4 regions of the Fictibacillus sp. NPDC058756 genome follow, and region 1 is predicted to be linked to each of the others. Evidence: riboswitches for the same ligand, from Rfam matches in the RefSeq annotation. Region 1 holds a riboswitch; each other region holds the start of a gene.
What was found. A riboswitch is a leader RNA that binds a small molecule or an ion and turns the genes downstream of it on or off. The one in region 1 is predicted to bind cyclic di-GMP.
Positions count from the first base shown of each region.

Region 2: it holds a riboswitch for cyclic di-GMP, as region 1 does, so the genes downstream of both, ACFW35_RS00700 (DUF192 domain-containing protein) here and ACFW35_RS01500 (DUF5667 domain-containing protein) in region 1, are expected to answer to the same signal.
Region 3: it holds a riboswitch for cyclic di-GMP, as region 1 does, so the genes downstream of both, ACFW35_RS15505 (aspartyl-phosphate phosphatase Spo0E family protein) here and ACFW35_RS01500 (DUF5667 domain-containing protein) in region 1, are expected to answer to the same signal.
Region 4: it holds a riboswitch for cyclic di-GMP, as region 1 does, so the genes downstream of both, ACFW35_RS17770 (hypothetical protein) here and ACFW35_RS01500 (DUF5667 domain-containing protein) in region 1, are expected to answer to the same signal.

Region 1 is NZ_JBHYPU010000001.1:292,986-300,420, reverse strand. It holds gene ACFW35_RS01505 (alpha-amylase family glycosyl hydrolase) at 1-2,228, opposite strand, end outside; cyclic di-GMP riboswitch class I at 2,514-2,599, shown strand; gene ACFW35_RS01500 (DUF5667 domain-containing protein) at 2,683-3,906, shown strand; gene ACFW35_RS01495 (hypothetical protein) at 4,134-4,337, opposite strand; gene ACFW35_RS01490 (DUF4062 domain-containing protein) at 4,576-5,775, shown strand; gene ACFW35_RS01485 (hypothetical protein) at 5,753-5,920, shown strand; gene ACFW35_RS01480 (GNAT family N-acetyltransferase) at 5,963-6,445, opposite strand; gene ACFW35_RS01475 (SGNH/GDSL hydrolase family protein) at 6,466-7,062, opposite strand; gene ACFW35_RS01470 (class I SAM-dependent methyltransferase) at 7,187-7,435, shown strand, end outside.
Region 2 is NZ_JBHYPU010000001.1:137,604-145,038, forward strand. It holds gene ACFW35_RS00680 (NAD(P)-dependent oxidoreductase) at 1-577, shown strand, start outside; partial or broken gene ACFW35_RS00685 (permease) at 840-1,710, shown strand; gene ACFW35_RS00690 (TIGR03943 family putative permease subunit) at 1,830-2,657, shown strand; gene ACFW35_RS00695 (hypothetical protein) at 2,905-4,482, opposite strand; cyclic di-GMP riboswitch class I at 4,919-5,018, shown strand; gene ACFW35_RS00700 (DUF192 domain-containing protein) at 5,104-5,499, shown strand; gene ACFW35_RS00705 (Flp family type IVb pilin) at 5,471-5,665, shown strand; gene ACFW35_RS00710 (A24 family peptidase) at 5,807-6,322, shown strand; gene ACFW35_RS00715 (TadE/TadG family type IV pilus assembly protein) at 6,322-6,702, shown strand; gene ACFW35_RS00720 (TadE/TadG family type IV pilus assembly protein) at 6,714-7,435, shown strand, end outside.
Region 3 is NZ_JBHYPU010000001.1:3,013,620-3,021,054, forward strand. It holds gene ACFW35_RS15495 (DEAD/DEAH box helicase) at 1-2,173, opposite strand, end outside; gene ACFW35_RS15500 (hypothetical protein) at 2,170-3,480, opposite strand; cyclic di-GMP riboswitch class I at 3,732-3,818, shown strand; gene ACFW35_RS15505 (aspartyl-phosphate phosphatase Spo0E family protein) at 3,860-4,027, shown strand; gene ACFW35_RS15510 (cation:proton antiporter) at 4,052-5,629, opposite strand; gene ACFW35_RS15515 (aspartyl-phosphate phosphatase Spo0E family protein) at 5,842-5,997, shown strand; gene ACFW35_RS15520 (3D domain-containing protein) at 6,224-6,811, shown strand; gene bacA (undecaprenyl-diphosphate phosphatase) at 6,948-7,435, shown strand, end outside.
Region 4 is NZ_JBHYPU010000002.1:175,956-183,390, forward strand. It holds gene ACFW35_RS17740 (spore germination protein GerPE) at 1-334, shown strand, start outside; gene ACFW35_RS17745 (spore germination protein GerPB) at 331-531, shown strand; gene ACFW35_RS17750 (Hsp20/alpha crystallin family protein) at 545-985, shown strand; gene abc-f (ribosomal protection-like ABC-F family protein) at 1,254-2,903, shown strand; gene ACFW35_RS17760 (CBS domain-containing protein) at 2,991-3,401, shown strand; gene ACFW35_RS17765 (hypothetical protein) at 3,449-3,643, opposite strand; cyclic di-GMP riboswitch class II at 3,905-3,986, shown strand; gene ACFW35_RS17770 (hypothetical protein) at 4,075-5,142, shown strand; gene ACFW35_RS17775 (DUF6376 family protein) at 5,263-5,706, shown strand; gene ACFW35_RS17780 (hypothetical protein) at 6,123-6,275, shown strand; gene ACFW35_RS17785 (hypothetical protein) at 6,339-6,986, shown strand; gene ACFW35_RS17790 (Bax inhibitor-1/YccA family protein) at 7,016-7,435, opposite strand, start outside.

The DNA of each region.
Region 1 (7,435 bases):
TCTGTGCCGTTGCCAAGCACGAATGCTGCACGAGGTGTATCGTGCGACCCCATTAAGTTCATGAGCGCATAGAATGCTTCCTGCGGGTAATCTTCAAATACAGCGTTAAGCTGATCTTCAGCACCCTTTGCGTTTCCGTTCTTTAAGTAATCAATCATCGCACCGCGGAAACGGTAGTTCATAACAGAGTCGTAAAGATCGCCAAGGAAGTATTCTGAAGCATCATCCCAGATCTCGCCAAGGATCAGCGGATCATCCTTCTTACCTTCCTTCAGTTCGTCACGGAACTCTCTCCAAAACTCAGTATCTACTTCGTTCGCGACATCCAAGCGCCAGCCTGATGCACCGCGGTCCAGCCAAGATTTTGCCGCAGAATCCTCGTCATACATGATGTAGTCTGCGAATGGCTTATTGTTGAGTTCAGAATCATAGTCTACTGCTTCTCCAGGAATGGATTTGATCTCCGGAAGTGAATCGAAGCCCCACCACGCCTGGTATTTATATACGCCGTTCACCTTATCGTTTTCGATGTTAAACCAATTGTGGAAGCCATATGAACTGAATTTCTGTCCTTCTGCTGTGAACTTCTCTTCAGTTTGTTTCTTCGCTTCTTCTTCTGTTAAGCCTTGTTCTTTCATAAGGTCATAGATGCTCGCCCAATATTCGTAAGCACCAACCGTATCGTATTTTCCGTAACGGTCAAAATAGATCGAGTCGTCACCAACGTGGTTGAACACGCCGTCTAAGATCAGGTGCATCTTGCGTTTTTTCAGTTCTTTTGTAAAAGCTTTAAATTCTTCAGGTGTCCCGAACATCGGATCGATCGCTTTGTAGTCCGTCGCATCGTATTTGTGGTTCGATGCCGCATATGCGATCGGGTTCAGGTAGAGCGTGTTTACGCCAAGAGACTGAATATAGTCCAGTTTCTTCTGAACACCGGCGATGTCACCGCCAAAGAAATCGTTCGACCAGATCTCGTCGCCTTCGTATCCTTCTGTTTCAGCTTGACGCGGGTTGTCCGGAAGCTCGCTCCACTCTTGATGTTCGATAGGTTCTTCACCGCGCGCTGTTGTTTTTGCTGTATCGTTCTTTTTGTTGCCATTGAAAAAACGGTCAGGGAAAATCTGATACACAACAGACTCCTTCATCCAGTCTGGTGTTTTATAAGAAGGATCGTAAACGGTTATTTGGAAAAGACCAGCGTTCGAGTCAGCAACCGCACCTTTTCCGCCTTCCGCAGTGTCCTCACCGTATTCTTTTACAGCATCTCCATCACGTGCCGTAAATTTATATCCGTAAACGCCTTTTTCTTCAGGTTTAACAGTGGCTTCCCAAAGCTCGATTTCTTCACCGTTAACCGTTGTCCATCCGGCATTCTCCATATCTTTTACAGTCGTGCTGCCAGAGTTGTAATTTCGCAAGTATAATTTGGCGCCAGTCAGGTCACCTTTTTTCGTTTGAAGGCGCAGTGTTACGTCTTCACCCACTTTGATTGCTCCAAATGGTGCACGGAATGCTTCGTTCCACGTCTCATGGTACAGCTTGTCCCCGTTCACGCTGCCGTCCGGCAATCCCGGATCATAGTTCGTGTACACTTCTTTTGTGTCATGGTTATAAAAGAACGTAATTTCATCTTCTTTTATAACGTTTAATACAAAGTTGTTGGCTGGATATGCAGGGGCACTCCAGTCGTTTCCGAGCACAATTTTAAACTCGTGCTTTCCATTTGGTACTTGTGTTGTATATGTGTAGACATTGTCTAGATCTTCATCTTGTAAAAGTGCCGTTGATTCCCCAGGTGCCCATTCACCGCCAGCTCCGATATCCGGCTGGATGTCTCCGACGATACGAGGAGTCTGTTCTTCCGGAAGTGGTTCAGGAATTGTCACTTTATGCGTCGTGTCGTCATACATAAACGTTACCTCTTTTTCAGAATCGAGAGTAAGTTTGTAGTTGTCACCACCCGCTTTTCCGTCAACGCCATAGTTCTCATCCCAAGAACCGTTGATGGCTATCTTGTATTCGTACGTGCCAGCTGGGAGAGTGCCTGTCAGCTTGTACTTTCCATTCGGCTGCAGCTCCATCTTTGTTGCAGGATCAGCTGGATTCCATTCACCAGATCCGCCAAGTTCGTTTTGCAGGCTGCCAACGAGGGTCACTGTTCTTTCTTCAGCTGCCGTTTTCGCTGGCTGTATAAGCAGTGCAGATGCAAACGTTTGCAAAATCATCGTAAATAATAAAAGCCATGAAACTGCGTAACGCGATTGTTTATTCCTCACTTTTTATCCCCCTTTTAAAATGTTGTGCAAATAAGCGAAAGCGTTTGCACAAAACCATTTAAGTCAGCGCTTTCATTTCAATTATTATCCCATGTTTTCTTTTATTGGAAAATGCGCCATTCGGCTGATAAGGCTGTAAATAAATAGGTAAATATTCTCATTTTTCCTTAAAACCTTTATAACTAAATCACTTCTAACCGATATAATGCATGAATCACGAATAATGGAAACGTAAAAGGATAAAGGCAAACCTATGGAAACATAGCGACGCAAAGCTAAAGGGGCTTCTGCACACCGTGTAATGCCTGCCAGCTGCCGTTTTTTCGGAGCACACTCCGCCAAACGGCATGAGTGTGTCTTTTTATTGTTTTCCAATTCTTTAAATAAGAAAGGGAGAATGAAAGTGAAGAAAATTTTAAGTTCATTTTTAGCGTTAGGACTTGCAACAACTGGGTTTGGACCGTCCGTTTTTGCTAACACAGGCGCTGGAACACCAGTGGATGAACCCGCTGAAGAAACGAAAACAGATGAAACAACCGAGGCGACAACACCAGAGGATGAAAATACAACAGATGGTACGGTGACTGAGGAATCTGCTGAATCCGAAGAGCCTGCAGATGAAGAACCATCTGAAGAAGAAGCACCAGACTTAGTACCTGGAGATTTCTTTTATTTTGTAAAAATCATGATGGAGAAAATCCAGCTGGCTGTAACGACAGATGACTATGAAGAAGCGAAACTTTTGGCTGATTTTGCAGCTGAACGTATTAAAGAAGCAAATGTCCTTTTACAAGACGGTGATGTTGAAGGCGCAACAAAGCTTTTAGAAGAAGCGATCGCTCAGCAAGAGGAAGCTGTTGAAATAGAGGAAGAAGCTTCTGAAGAAGAAACAGCTGAAGATGTAACCGAAGAGGAAGCAGCCGAGGAAACACCTGCTGAAGAAGGCACAGTAGACGGTAAAACTGGTGACGAAGAAGCTGCAGAAGAAGATTCAGCAGCTGAAGAGGAAGAAGACACTACTACCGAGCTTGAGAAAAAGTTTTTCCAAAATATCGTAGCGTTAATGACTGCTCTTGAAAAGATTGATAACCCAAAAGCACAAGAAGCACTTTCGAAAAATATTGTTAAAGCGTTTGGAAAGCTAGAAAAGAAAATAGCAAAGCATGAGAAGAAGCAGAATAAAGAAGATGATGAGTCCACTGAGGAAGAAGATCCTTCATCCGATACACCTGAAGCGGAAGAGCCAGAAGCTGAGGAGCCTGCAGCGGATGAGCCAGCTGGTGACACAACAGAAGTTGATGAAGACACTGCTTCTGTAACAGCAGTACCTGTAAAAGAAAAGCAAACAAAGAAGCAGCCTGTTGTTCCTGCTCCTAAAAAAGAGCAGCCCAAGAAAGAACATCCTAAAAAAGAAGATGTGAAGAAAGAAGCTCCTCCAGCGAAGGAACAGCCGAAGAAGGAAGAGCCAAAGAAAGAGCAGCCTAAAAAAGAGGAAGCTAAAAACGAAGATCGCGGAAAAAATGATGATCATAAAGAAGAAAAAGCCAATGATGATCGTAAAAATGACCGTGGAGACGATGAAAAAGGTAAAGATAAAGAGAATAAAGGCAAGAACAAAGAATCGTAATGAACCCTGCCGAAAAAGTTTGGCAGGGTTTTTACACATAATCGCACGTTATTTTATAAAATCACAGGTTAGCGGCCTGGAATCGCACGTTAAAATGAAAAATCGCACTTTATTTAAAAATACGCGATTTTCGACACGAGGTTTTATTACCAGCAACCTTGCTCCCTCCCCAAAAATAAAACACCAGGTCCTCTCTGGAAGGTAGAGGCCTGGTCCGTTTTTATATCTTATTCAGCTGACTCCTCAGTTGATTCCTCATCTGTTGTAGTTTCTTCAATAGAACCTTCCTCTGTTGATGTTTCTTCATCTTGATTTTCAGTTTGTTCCGTGTTTGTTTCTTCTTCCGTGTTGTCTTCCTGGTTGTTACATGCAGTGATTAACATAATTGCCAAAAGAGATGCTCCGATTTTCGCCATAAACGTTTTGCTCATCTTAAATTGCTCCCTTCGGATTTTCATTATGATTTGCATGAGTATGGGATTTGTTTGTCCCTGCTCAGAATATATCACGAAAAAAACCCGAAAAGACGGAATTTACCAAGTCATAACGGAGACTTTACACTTCCTAAACCATCTTTATATTGGCTTAATATTAATGAAAATTAAAAGTTTCAAAAAACAAAAAAGGTAAAATATGTTATAATTTATCTAATGAAGGGAGGGTATATCGATGGCAAAAAAGGCAAAGATATTTATAAGTTCTGCATACGAAGATGATCTCAAGTCACTTAGAACTAATGTTGGACGTGTTTTAAGAGAAGCAGGACACGAACCTTTACTTTTTGAAGAGAATTTCGCACCTTGGGATGAAGATAAACTTCAAACTTGTGTAGATATGGTTATGCAATCTGATATTTTCATTCTTCTGATAAAAAAACAATCAGGTAGCTTAATCCACGACGAACAAACTACTCCCACATACATTGAATATTTTACCGCATTGAATTCAAAAAAATACATTATTCCTTTTGTAGATAAAGCAGTAAAAAATTTGTATGATGATTTTCTTCATCAAATGATTGATAACGAATATACACAATATAGAGAAGGTCATGGTGGAACAGAACCTGATTACAATATTGCTTTGGTAAGACAAGCTATTGAAAAATTACCCCAACCTTATAAAGAAAAAATTAATTCAATCCATCCTTTTGTCTGGGGTTTTATTTATGAAGTTAGACGATCTACACCATGGTTGTATGACCTTGATATTGCCGAATCAGATATATTTTATGACAACTTAAAAAGTTATTTGAGTTCGAATCTAGCGATAGGAATTCAATATGTACCAATGGTGAAGGACATTATGGCAAATGCTGATGCCGCTAGTGAATTTACTACATATAAAAAATTCACAAATGAATTACTGGCAACAATAGTTGATGGTACAATTACAAACTGGTCTTACTTTCTTCATAAAGTTTCCGAACAACTTACTGAGGGAAATATTCTTATAAGAGAAGGCACAAAGTTAGAAAAGATTATTGGAAAACATAATTCATGTGAAGCAATTACAGTTTATAGAAAAGAAAACGATAAAAATTTGATGAGTCTAGTGGATTATTGGGGTAATACTTCACCAAAACTCTTTTATGATTTGTCAGACAATAGCTCTTACGTAGCTGAGACTTATTCAAACGATGTTGAATCTTTATATTTTAGAGAAGATAAACAAATGCTTTATTTTACTTTAAAGGTACACGAATTTGTTCTCTGTTTTCATTTCAAGTTAAGTGGTTACTGGATCGATAAGAAAGTATCTGTCTATGAAAAAGAGATAAAATCTGCTATTATGAAACCATCACTTTATTTAGAATTTGTAATAAATTTAATTGGAGGTATCAGATATGAGAAATTTGAAAACGTTTGATGATGGCAAGGTTGTTCTTGTTTCTACTGAGCCTTCCAAATCAATTAATCGTTACACGAATGAAAAAATGAAGATGTTAGAACAATCTAGTCAAAGAGTACTTAAACGATTGGCCGAAATACAAACAATGAGGGTTAAAGCATAATATGTAAAAAGAGCCTATTAAAGGCTCTTTTTTTTGTGTTTCTTATAACATAAGTTCATAATGCAGCACATATTGAGGTCCAATCGGTCCATGTTTGATCTGGCCGCGGTCTTGAAATCCTGCTTTTTCGTACAGTTTTTTGGCAGGTTCATTTTTAAAGTTAACCGCTAAAATAAGTTCGTTGATTTCAGGAAAATGGGTGGAAACAAACGCTGGCAGCTGCAGCATTGCTTCTTTCGCATAGCCTTTCCCCTGCTCTTTTTGATTGATGGACAATGCACGAATGACCATGGCATTCGGATTCGCTGTAAAATCACGAATATTTTCACCTGCATGCAGAACAAAAAAGCCTACTGCCGCGTCTGAAGCCATGATAACCACTGGGTTTCGGCTAGGATCTTCTTTGCATATTTCCAAAGCGTCACTTGGCATGGCGGTGAATTTCTTTTGGTCTTCTGCTAGATCAAAGGCATTAAGAGCTTCACGATGAATTTCATCGAAAAAAGTGAGTACAACGTTCCCCATATTCATAACCCCTGTTCATTTTATTGTTCAATTAGTGATTCTGCCGCTTTCAGCCAAGCTTTTGCCATCAGTTCGTTCCCTTTTTTTCTCATATGTACACCGTCTGATGTTAATGACACGTCAGGCTTTTTTGTTAGGTGATCAATAAAAACGTCATGTGTCGGGACGAGCACTGCATCATACTCCACCGCCAGCTTTCGAACGGCTTCAACATACGGAATCAGCATCTGATTTCCCTTAGATTGCGGGTTCTCTTTTATGATCGTCGGTTCCATAAGTACGAGTTTTGTAGTGGCGGGAAGCTGTGACAACAATTCACGATAAACCTCCTCGAATTTAGAAACATCCACCTGATTAAGGTCCGGGCTGTCCAGCTGTCTCCACACATCGTTGATCCCAATGGAAACCGTTAAAAGATCAGGCTCTAAATCAATGACATCCCGCTCCCACCGGAAAGCAAGGTCTGTAACGCGGTGCCCGTTGACGCCTTTGTTGATAACCTTTACATCCTCTGGCAGCACTTCTTTAATCATGCGGACATAGCCGTTCCCCAGTCTTTCAGGATCTGTATTTTTATTAGAAGCTGTGATGCTGTCGCCGATAAAAATAATTTTCAAGGCTGTTTCCCCCTCCGATTCGTTTCTCTTATTTTACCATGTGCGCGAATAAAACATGATTTAGAGGATTTTGGACGGCCGTTTTGGAATACATATAGAAAATCCTTTTTACAGGAGGAAGAACATGATCGAAACTGCTGTTCATCGCCAGGTTACATTAGGTCAGACGGAAAAGATGCCGTCCTATCGTATGGATTTGCGGCAATATAAAAGTCAGAAAGAATATGAGAAGTTTGTAAAAGTAAATACGGTGAATGACTGGTCGACCGTTTCATGGAAAGACATCGGGAAGCCGTATGAAGTGACTTCGTTTTCGAAGGAAAAACTGGATTGGGAGAAAGAGCATGGCGAGACCCTGCCTGTCCACACTTCC
Region 2 (7,435 bases), 160 kb from region 1:
TCCTCAGCTCGCTCAAAAAATTGAAAAAGCTGCTGCTGAAAAACATCTTGCAGCCTTGGATGCACCCGTTTCAGGCGGTGATATCGGAGCAAGGGATGCTAAATTATCCATCATGGTCGGCGGGGGCGAATCAGCATTTAAGGAGCTTCTGCCAATCTTCTCTAAAATGGGAACCAACGTTGTTTATCAAGGAAAAGCAGGCTCTGGACAGCATACTAAAATGTGTAATCAGATAGCTATCGCATCTGGAATGATCGGTGTTTGTGAAGCTATTTTATATGCTGAAAAAGCAGGATTGAATCCTGAAACTGTATTGAAGAGCATTGAATCAGGAGCAGCGGGAAGCTGGAATTTAAGCAACCTTGGTCCAAGAATGTTAAAAGGTGATTTTGCACCTGGATTTTATGTAAAACATTTTATTAAGGATATGACGATTGCTTTGAATTCAGCTGAAGAAATGGGATTAATGACGCCAGGCTTATCCTTAGCTAAAAAGCTTTATGAGGAATTAGCGGAAATGGGAGAAGAAGATAGCGGAACACATGCATTGTATAAGAGATTAGCAAACCAGGGTTAAAAAGCCCTGGTTTTATTTTTGCACTTTACAAAACGTAATAACTACGATTTAATATAGATGGTTAAATTTAAAATTTACTAGATTACATAAATGGCTCAAAATCAAAAGAAGGGAGATTAAATCGATGAGAGATATTGCAACTAGAGATTCTGTAAGAAAAGAGATGATCGGTCTTTTATTGTTAGCCATATTTATAATTTCTTTTCTATTTATGAAAGAGATTAAGAATGATTCAGTGTTTGAAAATCTCCCTAATTCAATCATGCACCTTAATACAGTATTTTTAAGTATTTTAATTGAGGCAGTGCCCTTTATTTTATTGGGAGTTTTCATTTCTGCTCTTATCCAGACCTTTATTACAGAGAACCACATCAGAAAATTAATACCCAAAAATCCTTTTGCAGGTATTGGGGCAGTGATGTTTTTAGGTGTAATCTTTCCAGTTTGTGAATGTGCCATTATCCCAGTGGTTAGGCGCTTAATTAAAAAAGGTATGCCGCTTCATCTAGGTGTTGTTTTTCTTTTGACAGTGCCAATCGTTAATCCTGTGGTTATTCTGTCGACATTATATGCATTCCGGACAAATATGACGGTTGTATATGGCCGTGTTGGACTTGCCTTGGCTGTTGCAGTTGTAATTGGTATCATCATTTATTTCCTTTTTCGCAACCAAAACCAGCTGAAATCTGAAGTGCTTCAGGCGGGTCATGACCATACGCATGGATTAACCCAAAGCCGCTGGAAGCAGACTTTGTATCATGCTTCAGACGAATTTTTTGATACAGGAAAATTTCTGATCATGGGTGCTTTTTTAGCAAGTATGTTCCAAGTCTTTCTGGATCGAAAAGATTTGCTCGCGCTTGGGAAGCAATGAATGGATGTCTACAGGACTGATGATGGGACTCGCATTTTTGTTATCGATCTGTTCAGAAGCGGATGCCTTTATCGCTGCTTCATTCGGAAGTACGTTTACAGTTGGATCAATCATCGCTTTCTTAGTGTACGGGCCAATGCTGGATGTGAAAAACATGTTTATGATGTTTGCTTATTTTAAAACACGATTCGTATTTGTGCTGATGGGATTAATTACATTCATGGTGTTTGCCGCAACAATGTTGTTTCAGTATTTTTAGAATGGGAGAGAAGCTGATATGAAAAAGAATGACCAAGACTTTCATATTTACTTGAGAGGCATTATTTTGATTGGCTTCATGCTGCTTCAGGAAAGCTTACTTATTATGTAGCTCCCAAAATGCATATCTTCGTTTATTTTGCTGTTGCGATATTTGGAATCTTAGGAGTAATGCAGTTTTTCAGAAGGTCACAGCATCATCATGATGATGGATGCGGGTGCGGCGTGGACCATACGCCAAAGGGTGCGCCAATTAAACACTTCATAATCTATATGTTATTCGTGATTCCCTTGTTAACAGGATTTATGATGCCTGAGAAAGCGATGGACAGCTCTATTGCTGAGAAAAGGGGAATTCGTTACGGTACAGGACTATATGCGAAACCTGCTCAAAAGACTGAGGATGGGAAAGTCGTTGCATCTGAGGAAATCGATGTCGAAGCATATCTGGAGGATCCAGAAGGCTATTTAAAAGAAATGGAAGAGAACGTGAAGAAAGAGAACCCTATCGAAACGTATGATGTAACCGAGTACTATGAGAAATTTGGGAAAGAGTTATTAAAAGAAGATAAAATCACCGTGACATCAGAACATTATTTAGATGCAATGAGTGTCTTTAATATCTATCTTGATCAATTTAAAGGAAAAGAAATTGAAACGACTGGATTTGTCTATAGAGAAGAGGGCATGGAGGAAGACCAGGCCGTTATTGCCCGCTTTTCTATGAACTGCTGCAGTGCGGATGCGGTCGTATACGGAACAATTGTTGAAGGAGGTCCGGTATCAAAGCTAAAAACGGATACTTGGTACACGGTAACAGGCGTTATCGATGAAACAGAATTTAATCACATCCGGCTGCCTCTTGTAAAAATAAGCTCTTTAAAGAAGATTGAACCTCTTAAAGATCCTTATGTATATCCAAGTGCAGAAAGTTTTGCGACAGAATAAAATAAAAAAAGCGGGGAACGTTCCTCCGCTTTTTCTTTTTGGTCTTTTCAAAAAGATTGTTGCTAGACACTTCTTTGACAAGTTAATTGGAGCGAAAGGACGAGACTCCGGCAGGATAAGCGGGACAGGTGAGACCACTCAATGTCGCGAGGCGACGAGGGGGCTCACCGCACACCCTGCGGAAAGCGAGTCCTGCAGCGGAAATTAACCTCTTACAAAAGCAACAAAGTTTGCCACAACAGCCTTTTTAATATACGTACGTTCCAACGATAAACAACTGGAATAAAACAGTAATTCCGATAAAGTAAGAAACTTGGGCGAAAAGACCCCAATCCTTATTTTTAACCGCTTGCATGACATACAGTGCTACGATCGAAACGATAATCGGAACGACAAGTGAACTGCCATCAAAGGTTAAATATTCAGGTGCAAGTGTATAGAATCGATTATTAAACAATGATTGAATCACATAGAGCTGTGTAAGAACAAAGAGCGCAATCGATACCCATTTCACCCACGGTTTTTCTTCTTCAATCACATCAATTCGAACAATATACAGAACACCTAAAAATAAAATGGTCGGCACAATCCAAACAAATGCATTGGTCATCGCAATAAACGAAACAATTGAAGCGGCGAAAGCGTCAAATGTTGCATTGTACACATCTTGCTTACTTATGGATTGGCTATTCTTTATAATTGCAGGATCCTGGCTTGCTGCGTGAACTTGATAATCCTGAACAGACTCAGCTTTTAACCAGAAGACAGTTTGATCATCTGCTTTTACAGGGTAGATTGAGAAATCGTTAGTCGTACTTATACGAGTTGCTTCCCAAGTATCATTCTTTAACGAAGCTCTATAAATATTACCCGCATCTTTTTTAGTGGATATCGCACCTCTAGCAGAGAAAAGAATTGTTGGTGCATTGTCTTCTATGTTCAAATTCAGGTAAGTTGGATTTTCAATCTCGTAACCTTCAGATACGTCTTTAAAATTAACGCTTGCAAATGATAGATCTTTTAATTGGTTCATAGGTGCTGAACTGTAAAAGGTTTTAAATGATTTCGTACCTTGCTTTGATGAATAAAAAGTATAAAGAATATGAACGTCATCACCAGCTTCAGCAAATCTGAAGTTGTAAATTTTATCAGTTGGCGTTTTGCTGTACTTAAGGATTGAGATCGGTTCATATTGTCCGCTTTTTTCAGTTAAATAGAATGCTTCCATTTCAACTTTTTCACCGACAACGGCAATAAAAGAAGCAGATTCTGGATTTGCTGTTAACTCAGCAACTTTTTCTTTAGCTGAAAAAATTAATTTGCTTTTACCGCTCTCAGGTTCATACGCATAAACTTCATTCCCTTTCGTATAGGCAAATCGGTCCTTTGTATCGGTTAAGAATTCAACGCCTTTATCTAATACACTTTGCTTTCCGCCTTCTTGAATGATTAGATCGCCCTGCGATACGAAAGCGATCTGCTTGCCATTCGTCCAAAAGTTGCCTCTCTCATCAATCGGCAGCTTTTCAGTTTTCTCTGAAACAACATTCAGCTCCTCATCCAAAATGGTAGCATTAATACCATCTTTAAGATGTGTGTAGATATGATATTGATTGTCTTCCTTAAATGTAATCGGTTCTGAGCTTATGGATTCAGCCGATATACTGACAGATCGGCTCCAGTCCTTATTTGGAAGTTTAGTCTCCTGGCGGATGTTGTTCCAAACCACCAATCCTACCAAAAGCAGAACAATTGCAAGAGGAAGAAGATAAGCTTTGCGATTCGAATGATTCTTTTTCTTTTTTACTTTCGAATCTACGTTCATGGTAATGCCCCCTTTTTTCTATAAAAGAACAAGATTATTAGTATTCGATATATAGACGGATATTCCTGTAAAAATTATTCATTTTTTAACGGAGAATAGATATTACGTATTGATTGATGCAGGTTAAATAGTCCTAATTGTGTTTAGTAAACTGGAAAAGAGACATTCCGGGTATATTGACCCATTAATATTTTCTGAATATTAAGTAATTACTAGTTTTTGCTTTTATTATGAAACTATTAACTGAATTTGAATGGAAGATTTTGCGGTTACTTGGACCTATACTGAAAAAATCTTAATATGTTTAAATAACTAAAACTTGCAATATAAAAATAAGCAACAGGTCTGATTTCCTATAACAGGTAATAAAGATAGAATTTGGTTATAAGTCAGATTCATCGACACATCTTGATAAAATCCAACAAAGCACGCTGAATCTCGATAAAGGCAAAGCTGGTGAAAACCAGTGACGCAAAACTACAGGGGCTAAGGTGTACGAACTATTCGATCGTACATTATGCCAGCCAGTTACCGAAAGAGCCCGGGGTGTTTTTCATTTGCCTATAAACCCCATTTTTCGGTAAAAAAGTAAAAATATACATAAATGGAGGTGAGAGAAACTTGCTGCTTAACCTGGAAACGGGTGAATTGCTGGCAAGAGAAGTGAAGCCGGCATACCGTTTTTCCAAACGATTAAAAGGGCTCATGTTTACGAAAGAGCTTTCAACTGAGAGTGCAATGCATATTAAACCTTGCCATTCTATCCATACTTTTTTTATGAATTATGCAATCGATGTACTTTATTTAGACAGTGAAAAGCGAATTGTGGCAATGGATGAAGACCTACCCCCAAAACGGTTCGGAAAATTGTACAAACATGCTGAATCTGTCATTGAACTTCCGTCTGGAACGATCGCCAAAAGCCAGACCAAAGTGGGACACAAACTATTTATTGAAACCAAAAACAAATTCTTAGGAGGAACTAATCATGAAAAACAAATTAATGGGTCTTATTAAAGAAGAACAAGGACAAGGAATGACGGAATATGGTTTAGTATTAGGCTTGATAGCAGTTGCGGCTGTTGGAGCGCTAGCAATGTTACGTACAGAAATCGTGGAAATGTTTACTACTGCAAAAGATATGGTTGTAAACCGTGAATCTGGTGGTACAACAACCCCTTAATACAAAGGCACCACAGGGCCTTACGTTACTCAACGTAAGGTCTTTTTTAAACAAACAGTCTAACTTGGCGGTCAGATGACACGTGTCCTGGCTGCCAAGTTTTAGGTTTATTGAAGACTTTCTAATTAGAAGGTGATAACAATGTGGTTCGATGCCATTTTAATTTTCGTATTAATCATCTGTGTCGTAACAGATTTAAAAAGCCGCAAAATCTATAACAACGTCATTTTCCCTGCGCTTATGATCGGCGTTTTTTCTCATATAATCGCATCTGGATGGACCGGGTTGTTTTTTTCGTTAAAAGGGTTCTTTCTAGGTCTTGGATTGCTGCTCATTCCTTATCTTTTAGGAGGTATGGGTGCAGGGGATGTGAAGCTGCTTGCTTTAATCGGTGCCTTAAAGGGTTCTTTGTTTGTTTTTTATACAGCGATCTACATGGGTTTGATTGGCGGCGTTATTGCTCTCGGGATCTTGTTATTTAGAAGGGGATTTATAAAAAGAATAAAAGGCATCCTCTATTCAATGGGTTGCTGGAAATTCGGCATTAGAATTCCTGTTTTTATAGAAAAAGATGCTTTGACCCAAACCTACCCGTACGGCCTTGCCATTGCCGGCGGAGCAGCTGTATGTCTCGCAATGAAGGGAGTCCTTTTATGATGAAAAACGAAAAGGGGCAATCTCTTGTTGAAATGGCACTTGTTCTCCCGCTGCTGCTGTTGCTCATTGTAGGTATTTTTGATTTTGGGAAGCTGTTCTACACATATATGCAGATGCATCTTGCCACACAAGAAACAGTCAGGCTTGGAGGCCTTGGTAAAGAGGATGAAGAGATCCGTGCATTTGCACGAGATTATGTGCAGATAAAAGATCCCTCTCTTCTTCAGATTGGAATCACGCCGGACTCTTCAACAAGAGAATCAGGCCAGTATGTGACCGTTACTTTGTCGTACCCGCACAAATTTATTACACCTGGTATGGGAAAATTGTTTGGAGAAACGATACCTGTTGAAACGGAATCTACTATTCGGGTGGAGTGAGGTGAATAAAGATGAGGCGTCTTATAAAAAAGGAAGAAGGCAATACAATCATACTTGTTGCCTTTAGTCTTGTAGCGCTCATAGCAATGACAGGACTCATTATTGATGGCGGAAAGCTGTTTTTAACGAAAACCCATCTGCAAAAAACAGCTAATGCTGCGGTTCTTTCTGGTGCTCAGGAGCTAACAAATGAGGAGGAATCGGTTCGCACGATTGTTCATGAAACCCTTGATAAACATAGTGAGAATCATAGTTTGGAAGATATGAAGATTCAAATGGAAGACAAAGTGAGCGTAGATCTATCAAGAGAAGTTCCATTGACTTTTTCACAGCTTTTTGGTTTTGATACGGCACCAGTAAACGTACATGCTGCAGCAGAGCTTGGAACGATGGGGAAAGCCGCGGGCGTCGCGCCGCTTGGGATCGATGAAAGTTTAGGTTTGGAATTCAACAAAGAATATTCGCTGAAAGTGGATCAGACTGGTGTTGAAGCCGGAAACTTCGGAGTTCTTGCGCTTGGCGGAACCGGTGCTGCAACTTATGAAGATAATCTATTAAAAGGATACCAAAACGAACTTGAAGTGGGAGATGTTTTAGAAACACAAACAGGTAATATTGCCGGTAAAACACGGGCAGTCATTCAAGAACGAATCAATAGCTGTCCATATCCAGAAGGGGAAACACACCATCGGGATTGTTCCAGAATTATATTGATTCCTGTATATGAAAGGCT
Region 3 (7,435 bases), 2.7 Mb from region 1:
TAGCGAGCAGCAAGCCGCGACGCTGCATGCCCGTTACTTTTTCAAGCTGTTCGAATGTATCCTGAACAAGTCTTTCATATAAAGAAGCCTGCTCTTTTGTTAGAGGACAATATTCTTTGATTTCTTGTTTTTCAGGCAGATTCAGCTGAACAGCAGGATCTGCCTTCGTACGCCGGAGTAAGAATGGCTGAACAAGTCTCTTTAATTGCTGCAGCCTCACATTATCGTTTTCTTTTTCGACCGGCAGGACAAACTTCTTCTGAAAAGAGGGCTCACTTCCTAAATAACCAGGATTAAGAAAATCAAATATCGCCCAAAGTTCAAGCAAACGATTTTCAACAGGTGTTCCTGTTAATGCAATCTTGTGACGCCCGTTCAGCTTGCGTATACTTCTGGACTGCTTTGTGTAGCTGTTCTTGATATTTTGAGCTTCATCGAGGACAATTGTTTCCCAAAACGTTCCACCCATTTCGGTGAAATCAAGCTGACACGTTGTATATGAAGTAATGACAACGTCGTAATTCTTATACCATGCCTCGAAGTCTTCTCCCTTTTTCCGGTTAGAGCCGTAGTGCAAACCAACTGTCAAGGAAGGAGAAAAATGCTCAAGTTCTTTTTGCCAGTTCCCAATAACAGATGTAGGACACACCAATAAAAAGGTGCCTTCCAGATCCCCTTTTTCTTTTACCTTTAAAAAATAATCGATTGTCTGGACTGTTTTACCGAGTCCCATATCATCTGCAAGGCATCCGCCAAGCCCAAACTTTCGAAGAAAATACATCCAGGAGCTTCCTGTCTTTTGATAATCTCTAAGTGTTCCTTGCAGATTTTCAGCTTTTGGCTCAACAGGTATCGTTTTGATTTCAGAAAGCTGATCCATCCACAGATTGAGCGGCTCACCCCATTCCATATCAAGCATTGGCCCTTCAAACTCAATACCATCAAGTTCATCATCAGCAGGGTTTGTTTCCATATTTAAAAGATGCTGCTCTAATACATCTTTTAACTGAATGCCAGTACGGTCCACGTTTTTGATGAGGTGCCGGACTTGTTTCATCCATTCAGGATCTACTCTGTACCATTGACCATTCCTGCGGACAAGCCTTCTGCTGCCATCGACCAGCTTGCGGAATTCCTCCTCCGATAGCTCTTCATCTCCAGTAGAAAGCCGCCAGTCAAACTGCATAATTGCATTTAACCCTAAAAAGGACGGCGCTCCGCCACCAGTTTGCGGTTTAGTCTTAATTTTTGCTTTAACTTTCGGCTGCAGTTCCTGAACCGTCTGCCACCATTCGGGAAGAATACTTGATATACCTATCTGGCGGAGTAGATCACTTTTTAAAGTAAGGAAATCCCATGCTTCTTTTTCCGTAATTTCTTCTTTAATTTCTTTACGGCTGTCAACCTTAAGCCAGGATATAAGCTTAGAAACAAGCTCCATATCACTTTCCAGCAGAGTTAGATAAGGTTTCCATTCATCAGGCAAGAGAGTGCTTTTTCCTTTGTAGGGAACACGAATACCATCTTCTTTTTCCTGAAGAAAGACATTCAGGTTCCATATATCCTTATCTTTCTCATCAGCAGGCTCGGATAATTCAAAAATCAGTTTAAAAGGTTTAGGATCTTCCCTCCAGCCGATTTTGATCAGCCATTCTTCTTCATCCAAGTGCCCTAAGGCAGAGATTATCTGTCTTGAATTACCTCTAACCAGTTCTTTGTTAAAAGATGACGGCATTGCTGAATAGCCAGCATCAGGCAAAGTTGAAAGAGCCTCATTTATCCAAGGAGACTCGATGCGTTTACCCTCAGCTTTCCATGACCATTCACCTGATTTCCAAGCTTCAAAGTCAGGAGACACGAGATCGGATTTAATTAATTTATCAAAATGATTTGCTTCTTTCACCACTTGCCAAGCATCTTTTTCCCACGTATTTTCAGAAAGAAAAAAATCCGGATAGCGATTGAACAGCACAAAAGCTTCTCCCGCGTTTATATATATATTTTGATCGTCATCTATATCGAGCAGCGTCCCATAAAAAGATGGCTGATGCCACGTAAATAAAAGAGGTTTCCAATCGTTCACATGCACTCTTTTCTTATCTTTAGTGGCCCATAAAACCATATTTCCATGAAGCCATTTTGCGTGAAGTAAAAGATTGCTTGTATCGATCATGAAATAAACTTTCCTTTCCTTAACTCTTCCTGAAACGCTCTTAACCGTCCATAGATCGTTGCAATTTGTTCAATATATAGAGAAAATCGTTCTTCTTCACCAATATCAAAGTAAATTGTCCGGAGCGTTTTTAAATGCTTTATGGCCGATTGATATGATTTTCTTGTCCGTTCATTAATCAGCCTGTCAATCGTTTGATGATAGATCGGCAAAACCGTTTCCTTTTCAAAAGAAAGAACTTCTTTTAAATCCTTTCGCTGAATGAGCTCTGGTGAGTAGCCCATGATTACTTGAAGCTCCACCCATCTCTCATGTTCACCGATTACCATTAAATATTCGCCGTACTCATAGAAAGTGATCGGCAGGAACTCAATAAGCATTTCTTCATACTGTTCTTCGTCACCTGTATGCTGTGCGTATTTCCAGAAATAATTTAGGTATTCGTGGAAAAATTCACGAGCATCTGAATGATAATAATAAGAACTGACACCATCCAGGAAATTTGGTTTCAAATAAAGAAGCCATGACAAAAGACGCTCCCATTCCTGCTTATCAACCAAAAGTTTCATCCAGACAAGGTAATGCACCATTTCCACTTTCTTATCATTCTGACCCAAACGTTCAAAAGCAAGATCATCCTGCTGGCGTGCAAAAGCAAAATGCACGAGAGCAAGCTCAAGCATTTGAGATGCTTTGCCAGATTCTTTTTCTTCCAGCAATTGTTTTTCATATTTTTCGATCCATGTTCTCTCATAATAAAGTAGAGACCAGCTGATCTGAAAAAGATAAAATAATAAATAACCCCATTTAGGAGGGATCTCATAAAGACTTTGAAAGTTTCGGAGACTCTCTTCGACGAGTTTTTTATTTTCATTTAGAAGTTTTTCACTATTCATTTCTTTTAATGCCACATAGATTTGATCGGATAATTTTTCAACTGTAGCATCAAAGTTCGCCTGCATATAAGTAGCTATCCCATATTGTGCTTCAAACGAAAATAAGCGGATAAGCGTTTCAATTTGTACATGATATCTATATAGCAATGCGATATCTTCATCAAAAAATTGTCCAGCATTTAAGAGTGCGGGATAATAATCGCGGTAGATATGAACAAATGTGTAGCTCGTATCTTTTCCGTCAGCAAGATCCCGAAAGGAGACGGTTTGCATTTTCCGTTTTTCGAATGTCTCGAATCGTTCTGAAAAATACTCACGCCACAACTGAACCGAATGTGTATTTTGAACTTTCTTCTCAGGGGAATCATATTGTGTACGATTTCTTTCATCGTCTTCCTCTGGTTGCTTCATTCCGTCTCCCCTCCTTCAAGTTGTTATTACCAATTATAGCAAATTAGTCGTTTGCTCATTCATTGCATATCATTTCTATTTTAAAGGAAATTCCTTAAGTTGACCAAAAAAACAACTTTGTTCCTCTTAAACTTATTAATGTCTCGTCCGATATCATTAGTAATAGAATAATTTTTCACCTACGAAAAACTATACTGTTGTATCATTTTGTATTTTTTTGTAAAAACGTTCTGCTATACTTATTGAATCAATCGACGAAAGGGCAAACTTTTCGAAAGAGAAGGACGCAAAGCTACAGGGGCTAAGTCTTTTAAATGATATGCCAGCCAGTTGCCGAATGAACTCCTTCGTCGGTAATAATTGCAAGGGAGATATACATATGAAGGAGCATACGATTCAAGACCGAATTAGCCTATTAAGAGAAGAGCTGTATCGCACTTCACTCCAGCTGAACCATGAACTGGCACATCCAAAAATAGTTAAAGTCAGTCAGCAGCTCGATCAGCTTCTCAATCAATTCACTCTATCAAGACAAGAAAACATATAAAAAATGGCCTATTTTGGCCATTTTTTAAATTTCTTCTTCATAATATTTATTTTTCTTCTGTTCAATATGATCAATAATCCGCTCGATTTCTTCCTCTGCAAGCTGGCTGGATATCATATCTTTTCTTAGCAATCTTTTAATCGCCTCATGTTCTGCATACAGAGCCTCAATTGAAGCAATATGTTCTTGTTTCTTCCTCCACTCGGGGTGCTCCTCATACATCACATCCAGTGTTTCTTTCGCTTCCTTTTGTTTATGATCATACAATGCTTTCATTCTTTCAAAAACGATTGTGGAAATAACAGCCTCGCTCTTTAACTGATGAAGTCTTTCTATTGCGTAATCATATCTATGAACAGCGGTCATTGCCTCTTCATATTCTGTTCTTTCTTTATTTGGGCCCTTTATGTTCAGTTTGTTGATTAATGAGGAGATTGTCATCCCTTGTACTAACAAAGAAAAGAAAACGACAGAGAATGCTAAAATAATAATATTTTCCCGACCCGGAAAATCTCCTGGTAAACTTAGCGCAAGAGCGATTGACAAAGATCCTTTTAGTCCGCCCCAAATAAGCACATGCTTCCATTTTGCTGGTATACCTTTTATAGGCAGCATTGAGGTGTATACTGCCACCGTTCTTGCAGAAAGCACTAAAAGAATACTTGCTGCAATTAATCCCCATTTATCATTGATATCGATATAGGCGATTTCCAATCCTACAAGCAGAAACACTAGTGAATTCGCAAACAGCGCTAAAACATCCCAAAAAGAATGTATATTTATTTTAGTAGTTGGACTCATCCCTATTTTGGCACCATAATTTCCGAAGACGAGACCTGCAACTACAACAGCAATTACCCCCGATACATGTATGGACTCTGCGATTAGGAAGCTGCCATAAAATAATAGTATAGAAAACAAAATCTCCAGCGGGTAATCGTCGTACCAGCTCGTAAACTTTGAAAAAATATATCCTAATCCTCCACCTACAATAGCACCGCCGATCGCAACTTTAAAAAGCATCAGAACAGCAGCCAGTATTCCCCCTGCACCCATTTCAATATAAGAAGGCAGGTAGATTGAGGCAATAATAAAAAAAACAACTGCTAATCCATCATTAAACAAACTTTCTCCTTCAATTACAGTTGAAAGTTTTCGGTTCACTCCAAGAGTTTTAAAAATGCTTAAAACGGATACGGGATCTGTCGCACTCATTAAAGCAGCAAATACAAAAGCCGTTTGAAGACTCAAATCTAATATGTAATAAGATCCAGCACCTATAATCAAAAAGGTAAGAAAGGTTCCTCCAACTGCCAATGCACCTATAGCTTTTGCATTTTCCCTCAAGTGGCTGAATGGAAGTTTCAAACTTGCTTCTCCTAGTAAAGTAGGCAACAAAAGCGAAATGATAATAAATTGAAATGTGTAACCCTCTTCAACAATTTCTTTTAAAGGGTCCATAGCCGGAAGAGGTACAAGACCGATGATCGCTCCTACTACCACCAGTGCAATTGGATAAGGTTTTTTTATTTTCTTTGCCAAGGCAGTTACACCAACCGCTACAGCCAATAAAATGAACGCAATATTCAACGAGTGATGCATATTGTTCTCCTCTCAAACTATTTCTCTACCTATATATTTCCCTCCCCCTTCAAAAAATAGTCAACAGGATACTCAGATAAATCGACATATTATCATCGATTGTTGTTGAATCTTGTAACATTATCACTTCTTTCCACGAAACCCTTTTTCTTTTCTTAAAAATAATGCATATTTATTGAGACAAAATCTTTCATGAAAGTTGTGAATAATCCATGCTGCTACAATTAATTGAAGAAAAACGCGAAGTCTTGCTTTGTCTTGGAAAAACGTATGGGCTTACAGCGAAGGAAACAGTTATATGCAGTCAAGAACTAGATCAGTTATTAAACCGTCTTGATGAATGGAATGATGAAAGGAACGATAATTAACAATCCTTGTCTATTTCCTGGGAAATTTGTCGAGAACCGCAAAAACCTCTATCATTTTTTAGCTTACTCCACCTCTCATCCATATACTTACTAATTTACCTATTATTATATAAAAATAATATTGTAATCTCTTTGTTATCTTCTCCTAATGCTTCTGTCATATTCGATTAGTATAATTGGCAACCGAGGCGTATTTAACCAATTATACATATTAGGAGGAGTTATTATGATAAAAAAATGGGTAATTACAGGAGCTATGGCATTCGGATTGCTCGTTTCTGCTCCCGTTAGCGGATTTGCAGCAATGGGTGATCACACTCTTCGACCAGGTACATGGGACAATGATGTTTATGAACTTCAAGGCAAATTAAAAGCCATGGGATATTTTGATTTTGCTGTAACAACAGGATATTATGGTCCAGTCACTAAAGATGCAGTTATTAAATACCAAAAAGCTAAAGGGTTATCAGTAGATGGTATTGCAGGGCAGCAAACTTTTAATAGTATCCAAAACAATATTCAAAGAAAAGGTATGACTGTCGCAGCAACAGCTTACACAGCAAATTGCGAAGGCTGCAGCGGAACTACTTCAAGCGGGACAAACCTTAAAGAGATTCCTTACGCAAAAGTAATTGCAGTTGATCCAGATGTAATTCCAATGGGTTCAGTTGTATATGTACCAGGCTATGGTTATGCTGTAGCAGCTGATACAGGCGGAGGCATCAACGGGAACGAAATTGATGTATATATGCAGAACTACTCAGACGCTGTCAACTGGGGCAGAAAGAACGTAAATATTACAATCATCAACTAATGAAGATGGGGTTCTCTTCCCCATCTTTTTTCATTTGTACAAAATCTTACATAATTAACTAGAAAAAGAATATGACAATACTCTTCTTCTCGACTATAATAGATTTCATGAATTTAAAATAAGTGAAGGTGAATGTATGTTTCTTTGGGTTGCAATCGTAATGGGTATTATAGAAGGTATTACAGAATTTCTTCCGGTTTCGTCAACTGGTCACTTAATTGTTGCGGGACATATGCTAGATTTTACGGGAGACAAAGCAAAGACTTTTGAAATTGTTATTCAGCTTGGTTCCATTCTGGCTGTAGTTGTTCTGTACTGGAATCGCCTTTGGAGTTTACTGGGTGTCGGCAAAATGGCTAAAAAGGAAAACAGCTTAAACCTCGGACATATTTTTATTGCAATAATGCCAGCTGTAATCATTGGACTTCTTGTTCATGATTTTATTAAGGCGCATCTGTTCTCTCCTAAAACAGTCATTGTCGGACTTGTTATCGGCGGATTTTTAATGCTGATTGCTGAGAAGGTGCAGAATAAAAAAGGGGTTAATGCGGCAGACCTTGATGACATGACTTATAAACAAGCTTTGAAAATTGGATTGTTTCAATGTCTGTCTTTATGGCCAGG
Region 4 (7,435 bases), on a different contig from region 1:
CCAGACAGGGGATACGGAAAAAATTCAATGTTTTTCTGCTGCTCTTGCTATTCAAAGAGAACGTACAGATTTTGGCAGGTTTGATATCCCGTTAAACAAGTACGACATTTTTTCGCAGCCAGTCGTTGTTCCTGTATGTCCGTCAGTACAAATCAAAAAAACATTTAACGCTTGTCCGTTTATAAGAGTTGGCAAAATTGATATTCTCGGTGTATCAAGTTCCGCACTTCTTCATATAGGCTCAGTCAACGAAATGACGCTGCAATCCCGTGTAAAGCATATTCGTAACTTTCTTAAAGATCCTTATCCAGAAATTGAGGAGGAGGAATCATGAATCTGTTTGTCAGTCAGACAATTGTAATTCAGCAATTAAAAGTAGAAGGCATTCAAAATTCCTCAGTACTCCAGATCGGCAGCGCTGGCGTTATACAACCGGTCTCGCAATTATTTAACACAGGCGGTCATATAGGTCCGGCTCCTCAAATTCCTGATCCTGATCTTCCTTCAGTTCCTTTAGGACCGCCTTCATAAGAGGTGAATAGGAATGGACACTTGGAAACAAATGATGGACTGGAAAAGAATGGCGGAAGAATACTTTGGCGATCAGTTCTTTGCACCAAATGAAGCACCGAGTTCTGATATAAGGAACGAAAATCCGCTTTGCAACATATACGAAACACCTCAGGAAATTTGCTGTGTACTTGCGATGCCTGGATTGAACCGCACGGATGACGTAGAAGTACTTGTAGATCCATTCAAATTGACGGTGCAAGGGAAATTATCTATTTCTCTTGATTCCTATCGCTTGAATACCGAAGAATTTCAGCTTGGGGAATTTAGGCGGGAGATCACACTTCCTGTCCGGGTACACCAAGATCCTGTTCAAGCGCATTACCGAAAAGGGCTGCTTTTTATCCGTATGCTGAAAGATACAAGACCTGGTGCCAATCAAAGAAAAGTAAACCTGCAATGGGTACAGGAATAAGAAATGAAGCTTGACTGCAGTTTGGGTTATCGCTTACAATTTAGAAAAATAACGGAAGGAACAGGTGTATACGTCCAATGAGCAATTAATCTTATTTTTAGCCATTTACTTGAATAATTAAGTAGAACGCTAGATAGGATTACTCTGCCCATTTTTAGGACTTAACTACAGGCCTGTTTTTTTGTTGCCAAAAAATCGTTTTTTCACGCGGTTGTATGGTGATATTCGGCGTGGGCAGACCTCTCTAGTAAAACTGGGAGGTTTTTTTATGCTTTTATTGGAATCAATCGGACTTGAAAAGTCTTACAAAGGAAAATTAATTTTAAAACAAACAGAGCCATTTCAGCTCTTTAGTAAAGATCGTATTGGGTTAGTAGGGCTGAATGGAACAGGAAAATCAACGTTCTTAAAGCTGCTTTCCCTGATGGAAGAAGCAGATTCAGGATTTGTTCAGCACTACGGCACGGTCGCTGTTGTCAGCCAGTTTGAAGAAGGTTCACAAACGATTACAGCAAGAAGTGAAGGTCAGTGGAACCTAAAAGGGAAAAACTATGAAACAATGAGCGGCGGTGAAAAAACGCGTACTCAGATAGCGGCAGCTCTTGAGCAGCAGCCTGACATTCTTATTCTTGATGAGCCGACGAGCCATTTGGATGTTGATGGGATGGATCAGCTGGCAAAAGTTCTTAATCATCATAAAGGTGCTGTATTGCTCGTGTCTCATGACAGAACATTTCTTGATATGGTTTGCACAAAAATAATCGAGCTTGATCCGCAAACATTTACGTTGTATCACGGAAATTACACAGAATATCTTATTCAAAAAGAGCAAAAACAAGAGCGGCAGCAGTTTGAATATGAGCAATACACAAAAGAAAAAACGAGGCTGGAGAATGCCGCAAAAGAGAAATCATCAAAAGCGAAGGGCATGAAAGATAAACCGGCGCGCATGTCACATAGTGAAGCGAAATTGGGGAAGATGAAGGTCAAAAGCGCAAAAAGGTCTTTGGAAAAAGCTTCGAAGGTAATTGAAAAAAGAATCGAGATGATGGATAAGAAAGAAAAGCCAAAAGAACAGCCTAAAATCGATTTTGATATTCAGCAGTTTTCAGTCATTCATGGCAAACAAGCGCTGGCTGTTAAACAACTTTCCGTTGGGTATGACGAGCGTCAGCTGTTTACTGACCTATCTTTTACTGTAAAGCCAGGGATGAAGGTTGTTTTAACAGGTAAAAACGGAACAGGAAAATCAACCCTTTTAGAAACAATATATAGAGGAAATGAACAGATCGAAAAATCGAAGCAGCTTAAAATCGGTTACTTTCATCAGCATCTCAATATTCTTGATAAGACAAAAAGTATTTTAGAAAATGTCATGGAAAACAGCTTATATGATGAAACCTGGGTAAGAACAATATTAGCGAGGCTATTATTTAAACGTGAAGATGTATTTAAAAAAGTTGAGGTGCTTAGCGGCGGAGAAAAGATGAAAACCGCATTAGCGAAGCTATTCTTAAATGATTATAATTTGTTATTGCTTGATGAGCCGACGAATTATCTGGATTTGTTTACGAGAGAAGCATTAGAAGAAGTCTTGATCGCGTATCCTGGTACCTTTATCCTTGCAACACATGATAGAAGATTAATGGAAAAAGCAGCAACGCATGTTTTGGAGCTTCAGCCTCCAAAAGCATATTGGTTTGAGGGGAGCTATAAGGAATATCTTGAAAATAAGAATGGCGATAAAAAGCCAGGTCTAAAAACCACAGATCACAAAGATCATTTACTGAAGCTTGAACTTGAAATGACAGATTTAATCGGGCAGCTTTCATTAACCTTGAATGAAGAAGAGAAAATAAGACTTGATCAAAGGTATCAAGAAGTTTTAAAGAAAATCAGACTGATAAAGGCTCAATAATATTGATGCTCGAGCTGCAGTTGAAAGGTTTAGCTTTCCTCTTAAAAAGGTACAGAATAACCGTATTACCTATTAGGAGGCGATAAAATGGAATTAAGAGATATTATGACTTCAGATATTGAGACGTGTGAACCAAATACGAAAATTACTAAAGTTGCCGGCTTGATGAAAAGTTTAGGAGTAGGCTCTATTCCGGTTTCTGAAAATGGGGAACTAAAAGGGATTGTTTCCGATCGGGACATCGTCATTCGATGTGTTGCTGACGGGAATATTGAAGGTACAGTCAGTGATGTTATGACATTAGATCCTGTTACAGGGACACCTGATATGACGATTGATGAGGCTAAGAACCTAATGTCTGAATATCAAATACGCAGACTTCCAGTTCTGGATAATGGAAATGTGGTTGGTATTGTTTCATTAGGCGACCTTGCTGTTAAACATGAAGACAATGATAAAGCAGGAGATGCACTTACTGAGATTTCTAAGCCCTTGTAATATAACTTATAAAGGATGCCCTATATTTAGGGCATCCTTTTGTTTCTTTATTTATCTTTTTCTTCTCTTTCACCAGCAATTGTTGGCGGTTCTTCTTGTGAGGTAATATCAGTATCATATCCGATTTGTTTAAGATCTTCAGTGTCTGCCACAGTACCGCCAGCCATTCCTTCGTTAATCATCCTATCAATATCTAAGTACAGTTCATCTTTTCCTTCATAAGCTTTATCCTTATTACTCATTTTCTTCATCCTTTCTTATTAATTAAAGGCTGTTTTGTAAACTTTGATGCTTTTGGAAGTTGTTGATTTCCGCTCCAGGTGCTCGCTTTCCGCGGGCGTGCGGTGAGCCCACTCGTCGCTTTGCGACATTGATTGGTCTCACCTATCCCGCTAATCCCGCAGAAGTCTCGCACCTTACTCTCCAATCAACTAGTCAATGAAGTTTATTTCATAAGCAGAAAAAATATGTTGTTGCCGAAGATTCTTGCTATGATAATTGAAATTAATGGAAGCGTGGAAGCATACTTTTTATTTGGGCATCTATAAGTATGTGGAGCTAGTGATGCAACCGGCCGGCATTAGGAAGATCGTATCTTCTGTTGTGGGCTTTTTTATTTTGTCCTAAAAGTCAGGAAGAAAAACAAAAATCAACGGTAAAGGAGGTTTTCAAGATGGTAAATCACGCTGCACAGGCATTTTCATATAATCGGGGAAACCATTTTGCTTATGGGCATTTGAAAAAGAATTATGTAAAAAAGCAGCATCTTGAAGCCGTTCCTCCCGAGAAACCTTATAAAGAAAATAAAAGAGAAGACTATTTTAAAAAGAGTGTTCATGAAAATAAACCTTTTAAAACGTATACCAGAAAAGATATAGAGAAACATCATCAAGGAGCAAAAGAAGCGGAACGGATCTATAGCAACTGGAGGCATGAATTAGCGGATAGCTCCGCTGACTTTATCCATTCTATTAAAGGTGAGCTGAAAGAAACTCCTGAAATGGGTTTAGATACCTTTAAAGAAGAAGTCTCTGAGTCACTTGAAAAGTTTTTGCTCAGTTTAAAGAATGACCTGGAGACATCGCTTGCAGACTCTCCGCAAGGGCAAGTAAAGAAACATTTAAAATCTGCTGAAGGATTATTAGAGACGGTCCGGGAATTATTATGGAACCAAATTGAAGATATCGTTAAGGAACATGTACCTGGGAAACCAGAAAATCAAAACGGGGAAAGTGGCCCACCGAATGAAATAGAGCTGCCAATAGAGGAAACAAACCCGCCAGTTCAAAATCCTCCAGCAAACAATCCTTCAGGGAACAATCCTGTTGTAACACTTGCGCCAAACCAGGTGTTTTCTTCAGGTTCGTTTAAAATGGAGGTAAGAGTCGGAAGCCTGACTTCAGAAATAAAGTTTGCTGATCCTAGCAAAAAGTCAGAAGGAACAACCATGTTTTATATCGTGGACGGATATGGAGCGAGAAAAGCAGTAGATATTAAATTTTCTAATGAAACGCTCCAGAAGCTTTTTGAAGACCGTATTAAGGATTCTAAAATGTATAAAAAAGAAATTTCGCTGGAACGTTTTAATGCCGTACTAAAAAAGATTGAAGCTTATTTGAAAGAACTGTCCTCTATTAACCCTGAACGTTTAAAATCAAAGGTTTATGGTGAGAAGGAAAAATTAAAATTTGAGAATGTAATCGATAAGTTCACTGATCTTTTTTACTCGTTAAGAAAGTAATGAAACTTAAAGCATCAGCAGCCGTATAAAACAATAAGCAGAAATTGAGACGCTCAAGACAAAAGGGGCGTTTTTTTAATTCAAATCCATTCCAAATATAAAAGGGAAAAGGAGAAACAAATGAAAAAGACTTTAATTGCCGCTATATTATCAATCACGGTATTAACAGGTTGCTCAGCAGTGAATGAAGTAACGAATGGCCTGAACTATGTACCTGAAGCTACTGAATATATTAATGATGTACAACAATTTTCAAAAGAGATTTCTGCAATTGCAGAAACGGCAGTAAACGATCCAAAGGCGAGAGGAGAACTTGAACAGCTGCTGGAAGATATGAAATCAGACATTGGTGAGTTTGGGGATTTAACACCGCCTTCTGTGTTTGAAGATGTTCACAATCAGGTGATTGAACAAAATAATAAGCTTCAAGAGGGAATTGATAAATATTTAACAGTCATAAAAGATGGGGAACTGAATGCTGATCTGCTCGAACAAAGCGGATTACTGGATGATATCGCTGTTTACAATGATCTGTTATCACAAATTAAAAAACTCGGCGAATAATTTTAAAACAGCTGCAACCTTGTAGCTGTTTTTTCCTAACTATCCCTGTTTTTCTTAAGCAATGTTGCTTTTGTAGATGTTGATTTCTGTTCCAGGATGCTCGCTTTCCGCGGGGCGTGCGGTGAGCCTCCTTGCGCTTTGCACCTTTAGGAGTCTTACCATCAAGTAAGTTTGTGTGCTCCTGCGTCTATAAGCAAATCCTAACGAAGCATGTTCCTCGTCGCATGCCTTGCAAGAAGTATATTCAGGTAGTTGGCACGCAGGAGTCTCGCGCCTTACTCTCCAATCAACTAGTCAAAGAAGCCTACTCAACTAAAAATATTCCAAAGTAGCAATCTTTTAGATTTTTTTATGTTACAAATCGACTATTTTCGGGAATATGACAGTGAGAAAAATGGCGAGGGTGGGTATAAAGCATGAATGATTATCATCTTAAGATTGAAGATTACTTGCAGCTGTTAAAAAGAAGATACAAAAAGGGAAGGCTGCAGGCAAAACAATACCGTAAAAGAATTGAGCTTATTAACATGTGGCACATTCGCGGTGTTGTTAAAGTGCCGAAAGAATAATTTAAGTAATTATAGATACATGTCGATAAATGTATAAACACGACAAGACTTGGCAGGTGCAGCATGATTCCAATTTACAGTACATTTAAACAAGCTGAGCATTCAAAATATGATTATATTCTTCATATTGCGTTTGCCGTTCTTCTCTGTTTATATAGTTTTCTTTTACTATTTTCCAGCAAACTGCTAGGTTCTCTGTTTTTTATTTTTAGTGTTATGCTGCTAGGTTCTGCTGTCTATAGAGGAATTAATACCTTTGTCTCGATAGCCAGTGTCATCCCTATGCTATGGCTGCTGTTTTATAGCAGAATTCTTTGGGTCGATGCCCTTCAAGTTTTGCCGATATTCTTTTATGAAATCTTCCAGGCTCTATTTTTCCTTGGGTCTGGAATTGGAATAGCTCTATTATATAGTTTAGCTGTTAAATCAGCCCCGCTCTCTAGTTCAGTGAGCAGACACACGGTACATGGGATGTATTTTCTGACAGCCATCCTTTTGATGCCCTATACATTAATCTATAGCTATGGAGCATTTATGCAAGGTGATCTAAACGGGGTGTTATGGTCGGTTCTGATCCTCGTTCTATGGGGGATTTTATATGTTGCTCAGCTCATAACCCACCAGAATAAAGTTATGAGAATTGGTTTATTTGCCGTTAACATCGGCATAGGATGGTGGACGATTAACAGGTGGATAATGATCCTTTCATAAGAGAAGAGAAGCCCGCGGGCTTCTCTTTGTTAGTTTCGTCTAATCTTTGCTAATAGGTGAAGAATCTCAAAGTATAACCAGACTAACGTTACCATCAAGCCAAATGCACCGTACCATTCCATGTATTTGGGAACACGCTGGCTTGCTCCATATTCGATAAAGTCAAAATCAAGAACCAAATTAAGCGCCGCTATGACTACGATAAATAGACTGATACCAATACCTATTGGTCCTGAACTATGAAGGTAGGGAATATCGATTCCGAAAAAACCTAAAATGAAACTCGTAAGATAAACAAGCATAATTCCGGCTGTTGCAGAGAAAACGATCAATCTGAAATTGTGTGTAACTTTTATGATTCGGAGCATATAAGCGAGCAGCAAGGCAAATAGCGTACCGAATGTTAATGCCGCGGCCTGCATTGTGATTCCATTAAACTGAGATTCAAA